DNA from 2 places in the Paenisporosarcina macmurdoensis genome. Region 2 is predicted to be linked to the other one. Evidence: riboswitches for the same ligand, from Rfam matches in the RefSeq annotation. Region 2 holds a riboswitch; the other holds the start of a gene.
The links. Region 2 has a riboswitch for thiamine pyrophosphate ahead of ACFPYN_RS00350 (ABC transporter substrate-binding protein). Riboswitches for the same ligand answer to the same signal wherever they lie in the genome.
Positions count from the first base shown of each region.

Region 1: it holds a riboswitch for thiamine pyrophosphate, as region 2 does, so the genes downstream of both, thiT (energy-coupled thiamine transporter ThiT) here and ACFPYN_RS00350 (ABC transporter substrate-binding protein) in region 2, are expected to answer to the same signal.

Region 1 covers NZ_JBHSRI010000003.1:46,258-50,439, reverse strand. Annotated here, with positions in the region: gene ACFPYN_RS04175 (DUF4870 domain-containing protein) at 39-401, opposite strand; gene ACFPYN_RS04170 (M20 family metallopeptidase) at 459-1,529, opposite strand; TPP riboswitch at 1,666-1,770, shown strand; gene thiT (energy-coupled thiamine transporter ThiT) at 1,867-2,451, shown strand; gene map (type I methionyl aminopeptidase) at 2,705-3,454, shown strand; gene ACFPYN_RS04155 (TspO/MBR family protein) at 4,102-4,182, opposite strand, start outside.
Region 2 covers NZ_JBHSRI010000002.1:72,805-76,986, forward strand. Annotated here, with positions in the region: gene ACFPYN_RS00340 (trypsin-like peptidase domain-containing protein) at 1-927, shown strand, start outside; gene ACFPYN_RS00345 (hypothetical protein) at 1,198-1,698, opposite strand; TPP riboswitch at 1,869-1,978, shown strand; gene ACFPYN_RS00350 (ABC transporter substrate-binding protein) at 2,208-3,215, shown strand; gene ACFPYN_RS00355 (thiamine-binding protein) at 3,216-3,506, shown strand; gene ACFPYN_RS00360 (ABC transporter permease) at 3,503-4,182, shown strand, end outside.

The DNA.
Region 1 (4,182 bases), on a different contig from region 2:
CTATTGTATAGTGGTGTATTTCCCGAAAGTAAGAATTACTAAACCTCTTGTATTACTTTAATTCCTTGAACAATGTTCCAAATCAATACAGCAATCGACAAAATCCCATATAACAACATAAACAATATAGGAATGCCTGCAGACATGAAATCAAAAGAGGAAGTCGCAGTTGGTGCAATCGAATAATCCATAGTACTATACATGGTTACTGAACTAACCATTAAAACAATAAACCCTATAACGCCTAAAGCGACGGGAATCAAATGTGATAAAAAAGACCGTTTTGCATGGTGCTTTACTAAAGTATCAGGTGAAATAAAGTACACAATTAGTGGTAATAAAAATGGAGCAAATAAAACACTGAAATAACATAAAGCGGATAATACACGGCGATTATCCAAAATTACTCCTCCTCTAAACGATAGTACCTACTAATACGGTGCACCATGCAAATGGTTTCATCTTAATGCATGTTTTGTTAGAATATCTGCATATTGTTCCACAGAGGATAGTAACACGTATTCGCCAGGACCGTGCCAATCGTCACCACTTGGGCCGAATTCAATAGCACCAGCACCCGTCTTCGCATAATAGCGAGTATCTGCGGCTCCATGCTGTCCAAATAACACGGCATCTTTTTGTGTTACTTCAGCTGTTACAACTGCAAGTGATTGAACAAAAGGATTATCTTCAGTTGTCGTAATTGCTGGTGTTTTACCTCCAGGTTTCACGATATTTTTAGGATTAATTGATTGGGCAAGCTCCGTCATTTCTTCGATAATATCTTCCCAATTTTGACCTGGTACAAAACGGATATCGTAATTGACTTCACATTGATCTGGTACAACATTATAACGGTCACCTGCTTGAATTTTAGCCAAATTGATTGAAGGATATTCATAATATTCATTGCTTGCTTTAGTGAATGGCAATGTTTTTAACTTCTCATGGAACACATAAGAAGCTTCAATAGCATTCGTACCTTCCCAAGGACGGGATCCATGTGCTGCCTTTCCGAAAAGTGTTACAGTAGCATGTAAAATTCCTTTAGATTGCACACTTAGTTTTAAACGTGTGGGCTCTCCACATATGACAAAATCACCCGAGCGTCCAATCTCAACGAGATGACCTGATGTTTTTCTTCCACCTGTTTCTTCATCCGTTACAATATGCAAAACAATCCGCTGTTTTAATTGTTCTTTAGCTGAAGAAATGCGACGAAAAGCTTCCATCATTGCTGCAACGCCAGCTTTCATATCCGCTGATCCACGACCATAAAGGCGATCGCCATCAATAACTGGATTAAATTGCTCGATTTTTCCAGGAACTACATCTACATGGCCATTCCAAACGATGGTAGTTGGACCTTGTCCTATTTCTGCGTGAATCATTAATCGTCCTTCATTCTCTATAATTTCATGTGTGATTTCATGACGATCCAACCATGTAGAACAAAAGCGAAGTGCCTCATTTGCACCATCCTCAGTATCACTTTTAATTGCTACTAAATTTTTCAACAATTCGATCATGTACCTTCACATCCTTATTGAATTTTATATACTCAGTATACTGATAGAGACTCTAGAAGTCACAGTACTACTGAACCCTCTTGCTTCTTTTCCCCACTTTCTGTACAATTAACCCGTAATATGAAAATTAGATGTTAAGTACCACAAGGGGAGCCTGTAATGGCTGAGAGTGAACGAGAAAAGTTCTAACCCTTAGAACCTGTAAGTTAATGCTTGCGCAGGGATGTGGATAGAAACCGACTCCAACGACGTCAGGCTCTGTCCTTGAGGTCGTTTTTTTGTGGTTTTTTTCACCCTGACATGCGATTTGCAGTACATCGCAAAAGGAGGAAGAAAGATGAGAAATCAAAAAGTTTTACTGCTAGTAGAGATTGCGATTTTTGCTGCGTTGGGGTTTGTATTGGATTTTGTTGCTTTTAAAATGCCGCAAGGGGGATCTGTCAGTTTAGTGATGATTCCAATTGTTTTAATGGCGTTCCGCAGAGGGGCATTAGCCGGCGTTATAACTGGGTTGCTAGTTGGCCTGTTGCAAATTGTTTCAGGATTAATATCAGTGACCCCGTTGTCATTTAATTTTGTAGTTATGCAAGTCATTCTAGATTATTTAATTGCTTATGGTGTAGTTGGATTCGCAGGATTGGTGCGATCACAATACTTTAAATATGCACAACAGAATAAACGTGGAAAATTGATAGTCACGATTGTTTCTGCTGTATTTATTGGTTCGTTCTTGCGTTATGTTATTCATGTTATAACCGGTATTTTCTTCTTTGGCATGTATGCTGAAGATGCTAATGTATTTATGTACTCGACTATTTATAATGCAACTTACATGATCCCAGTATTTCTATTGAGTGCTTTCGTGTGCTCATTACTTTTCTTAGCTGCCCCACGATTACTTGAACCAAATAAAACGGTGTAACGCGTTGCTCACTGGCTATCATGTACATTTGATAACAAGTGGACATAAACTGACTTGAATGGTCGGAAAGCGTCTTCTGGCGTTTGAAAATCATCTAATACTCTTAAAAGACAAGAGTTAAAATGTATATAAAATAAATCAACCTAGTAGATTGATTTCCTGAATGTTCAGAATGGTCCTGGCATATGGGAAAGCATCTTTTCTTATGGTATAGTATGGGATATATATTTTGAGAAAGAAGGATTTTAAGAATATGATTGCAAAAACAACTGAAGACTTTGAGTCGTTAAAAACAATAGGCAGAATCGTTGCTGAGATTCGCGACGCAATGCGTGCAGCAACGAAACCCGGTGTGACAACAAAAGAAATTGATGAACTTGGCGGACGTATGTTTGAAGAAACAGGAGCAATCTCAGGTCCTAAAGGGGAGTATGATTTTCCTGGTTTCACTTGCATTAGTGTAAACGAAGAAGTTGCGCACGGAATACCAGGTTCACGCATAATAAAAGATGGTGACCTCGTCAACATTGATGTTTCTGGATCTCTTAATGGCTATTTTGCAGATACAGGCATTTCATTCGCTGTTGGTGAAGGCCATAAGAAAATAGAAAAACTTTGTGAAGTCGCAGAAAGCTCTTTTGATCGAGCGATGTTAAAAGTAAAAGCAGGTGCACGCTTAAACCAAATCGGTAAAGCTGTTGAACGCGAAGCTAAACTTAATGGCTATACAGTCATCATGAACTTAACAGGTCATGGGATTGGTAAATCTCTTCATGAAGCGCCCCAACATATTCTGAATTATTATGATGCTTGGGAACCAACTATTTTGAAAGAAGGAATGGTTTTAGCAGTAGAGCCGTTTATTTCTGAAAAAGCGGAACATATCGTGGAATCTGGAGACGGCTGGACATTTTTAACGCCAGACAAATCTCTGGTCGCACAAATTGAGCATACAGTCATCGTCACAAAAGGCGAACCCATTTTAATTACAAAAATCAATTAACACGAAAACACCAACTGAGCGATTGCGCAGTTGGTGTTTTTTAAAAATATTAGAAAGTATAAGATTTTTCAAGCTACACCTTTTAACTTGGCGTAGCTATGTCTAGCCCCAAGCGCCAGCTCGCGGGGCACCTTAATGGGGTCAGAAAGACGATTTCACTTTTCATCTTTCTAGCGCCAGTGTCGAGCTAGAAGGCGCTTTCCGCTTTTTCTTAGAAGATAAGAAAGTATATAATTTTAATTCCATAAACCCAGTGTTTCAGGTCCTTTGGTCAAAAAGATGATTCATTACTATTGTTGATTTCCGTTTCAACGCCCTTTCATGTTTCGAAGCTAGCGTAGCGATGCAGAAACAGGCGGACGCTTTCCGCGGGGCGGTCGGTGAGCCTCCTCGGTCACTTCGCGATCTGCGGGGTCTCACCTGACCCGCTGATCCCGCTGGAAAGATATTGGACGAACTGTGATTCGTCCGATATCTTTGCGACGAGTAACCGCAGGAGCACATGTTTTTGCAGTGACGAGGAGACTGAAGCCATGCCCGCGAAAAGCGTCCACCGTAGCGAAAATTAACAGGCTACTATGGTTACACTTCTTAAAAGTACCTGTCGCACTTTGCACGGTTTTTCTTAATTAAATAGTAGTGAATGATTAACCTTGTACGCTTTTTGGTGATGAGCTAGAATTGCGCATTGATTTCTTCATAAATATAATGCCTGCAAGCATAACGGC
Region 2 (4,182 bases):
CAAACGACTGGTCGTGTAATCGGAATATCCGATGAGTATGACGTAGCGTTAATTCAAGTAGATGATTATGCAGGAGAAGTACCACTGGAAATGGAGATCAACGAAACAGAAATCGGTTCTGAAGTTATTGCTCTCGGTAGTCCACAAGGGTTAGAAAATTCGGCTTCAATTGGTTATTTGACAGGGCTTGATCGATCATTTGAATCTGATTTTCAGTACGAAAATGTTTACCAAGTAGACGTGCAAATTTCTCCTGGAAGCAGTGGAGGACCTCTGCTTGATGCGAAAACAGGAAAAGTAATTGGCATTAATTCCGCTTTGCTGACAGCAGATCAATCAATTGGATTTTCCATTCCGTTGTATACGATGATGGACCTACTCCAAAGCTGGTCTGATTCACCGATGACTTCAAACGAAGTGGCTAGTATCTTTTCATTTTACGATGACTACGAGTATGATCCTGAGGCAAGTGCCAAGGCAGATTCTTACTACGAAGAGTATGTAGAAGAAGAGGAAGAGTATGTAGAAGAAGATTCTGAAGAGGTTACAGAAGACGACACGTATTATTTTGAAGAGGTAGGATTATCTGATTTTATTGTACATTTCCGAGATAACTATGAAATGGCTCTTTACTACGAAGACTTTTACTACATTGAAGACATGCTGCTATTCGAAAGTACTGCATATACCGAGATGGCTGACTACATTTACGAAGTAACAGGTCAAGGCATGATGTTTGAATTCACGTCAAATGAAGTAACGGACATTGTCATTGAAGAAGATTATGCAGTTGTTAGCACATTCGAAGTCTTTGATTTTATGAATGCAGCAGGTGAATGGTCGACGTATGAGAGAGTGAAAGATTATTCAGTCGTCATCGATGAATATGGTACGTATCAAATCACAGATATAGCTATTTATGACTGAGCAAAAGCTGTTGTTATTGTAGAACAAACAAAAGAGTTCAATTTCGCCTAGCACAAGAAAGCCGCAAGAGTGGGGAGATTGAGACCCACAGAAGGTATGTGGTTTTCAGGCTTGTTGGCTCATGCGGCCAGTGCAAAGGTACGATATACAGCAATATAGTTTATCTAAACCTAAGAATAAAGGAACTTCTATAGAAAAAAGCAGTTGAAGTCTATCTTCAAACTGCTTTTTCTTGTTATAGGATTATGACGATTTTATTGTGGAATCTTTTTATTTAAACAGATCATGTTTTTTAGTTTCGTAATGTTCAAGGAATTGGTCGAAGTCGTTTTCGTAGTCAGCGACTGTTTTGTGTTCAAGGTTATTCAGTGCTAGATCCTCGAAGGTTCTGAGTAATTCATATGCGGTTTTTAGTCGATTAATGTCATATTCTTTTATTTGTTCGCCACGCGCTTTCCGATGAACTTCGTATAACACCTTTTGGATGTCATAGTCAAAGTCGAACGTTCGGTAGGCTGCAGTTTCTCCAGCTGGGCGAATGTTTAACATAAATCCAGAATATCGAAGTAGCTGTTCGCCGAGTTCTTTTTGATTGCCGTCTTCTTCGTATTGCTCGATCATGTTCTGAAGAACTAGAGTAAGCTGAGCATGTTCGAGTGAATAATGTTTAAGCTGTAGTTTTTCAAAGTTGGCAGGTTGTTGGACGCTCCACATAATAGAAATGCCGAGCAGGATAGCCAGTAGTAAAGAAGTGAGTTTCCAGTTCATCATGGTGATACCTCCCTTGTTTTCCATTTTACAGGAAATTGATGAGAGATGTATAAAAATTTTAGACATGCAGAATGACAAGTTAGAATTTCTATATTTCTATTTATATCTTGAAACTTAGACAAATTTGTGTCACTGTTAATAGTGATAAAGCATTAAACGAATTTCATAATTGAAACATGTGGGGGGACCAGTGTTGCTGGTTGAGACCGTATCCTTAAGATACACACCCTTGGAACCTGATCTGGTTAACACCAGCGTAGGGAACATATTTAAACATTCTTGTTTGTGTTGATATGCGTCCTAGGTACCTACCTAGGGCGCTTTTTTTCATTCAAATAGAAGATGTTTAAGAGATTTGTCAGTATGCATGCCTCTTAGCACCTAGTTAGATGGATTTGGTGTGATTCTGCGTTTGTGAGAAAGAAGTTGGCTTTACTAAAAAATATGTTTCCTCCTTTCGTTCCATCGTTTAGTGCTCTCAACAGATTTAGAAAAGGGGAGAGAAAATGATGAAAAAATGGTTAGGATACCTACTAATTTTGATGATGTTAACAGCTTGTGGCAATACAGACGACGCTAGTTCTGGAACCAATGAAGCAAGCGAAAAGTTGAAGAAAGTAACAGTGGTTTTGGATTGGACACCTAATACGAATCATACTGGCTTATATGTAGCGAGAGACAAGGGGTTTTTTAAGGAACAAGGTCTTGATGTAGAAATTATTATGCCAGGTGAAGCTGGTGCTAATCAATTAGTAGCTTCGGGAAAAGCTGAATTTGGAGTTGGTTATCAAGAATCCTTAACAGAAGCACGTGTTCAAGACGTACCAATTGTTTCAATTGCTGCCGTGATTCAACATAATACATCTGGTTTTGCGTCACCTGCAGAAAAAGAGATACTTTCACCTAAAGATTATGAAGGCAAAGCATATGGTGGCTGGGGTGCACCAGTTGAAAAAGCAGTGATTTCTTCTTTAATGAAACAAGAAGGTGCAGATGTAGAAAAAGTTGATATGGTAAATATGGGTGATACAGACTTCTTTACAGCTGTAAAAAGAGATGTAGACTTTGCATGGATCTATTATGCATGGACAGGAATTGAAGCGGAACTTCGTGGAGAGAAATTGAATATGCAATATCTGACGGATTACTCAGATAAGCTAGATTATTATACACCTGTTCTAATAACGAATGAGAAGTTGATAGCAGAAAATCCTGATACCGTTCGTGCTTTTGTAACAGCAGCATCCCAAGGTTATGCATTCGCAATGGAACAACCAGAAGAAGCGGCGGAAGTTTTAATCAAGGCTGTTCCAGAGTTGGATCCAGAATTAGTTAAAGCAAGTCAAAAGTGGCTGTCTCCAAGGTATCAAGATGATGCATCCCAATGGGGAATTCAAGATAAAAAGGTGTGGGAAAACTACGCACAATGGATGAATGAAAATGGATTATTAGAAGGCAAACTAGATGTAGAAAAAGCCTTTACAAATGAATTTTTACCTAAAAAGGAGAATAAATAAATGATAAATTCTTTAGTTAGTATTCAAATCATCCCGAAAACAAATAATGGAGAAGATTCAATTCCATTTATTGAACAAGCCATTTCCGTTATACAGGATTCAGGAATACGCTATGAGGTGCATCCACTTGAAACCACAATGGAAGGTAATCTGACAGAAATTTTCTCCATTATCGAGAAAATGAATGAGCGAATGATAGAGGCTGGCTGTGTAAATGTTATTTCTCAAGTGAAAATCTTGTATCAGCCAAGCGGCGTATCGATGGATAAATTGACAGAGAAATATCGATGAGAAAAGTTTTCCAGAGAGGATGGAGACCATTATTGGTCCTCATCCTTTTATTAACAATATGGCAACTATCCTGTTGGTTATTCGACATACCAAAGTGGCTGCTGCCAGCACCTTCTGATATATGGACTGAAGGAATAGCAGGCTGGGCGACTTATAGTAATCATTTAGTGTCAACGATTAAGCTGTCTTTTATTGGGCTGTTGATTGGAAGTGGTGTTGGCCTTATTGTGGCAATCAGTTTACATCGTATACCAAAGCTTAGAGAAGCACTTTATCCACTTATTATTTTGTCACAAAATATTCCAATCATTGTGTTGGCTCCATTGTTGGTCATATGGTTTGGATTTGGGTTACTACCAAAAATCATTGTCATCACAATGGTTTGTTTTTTCCCAATCACGATTGCTGCATTGGATGGTTTTCGACAAACGACTGCTGAGCTTACGCATTATATGAAAATGGCTGGCGCATCAAAAAAACAGATTTTTTGGAAGGTAGAATGGCCATATGCGTTACCTTCACTATTTTCAGGACTGAAAATAGCTGCTACCTACAGCGTTATGGGAGCTGTAATCTCTGAATGGCTGGGTGCCAAAGAAGGAATTGGAGTCTTTATGACTCTTGCATCGTCTTCATTTCGCACAGATCGTGTCTTTGTAGCAATATTTCTCATTAT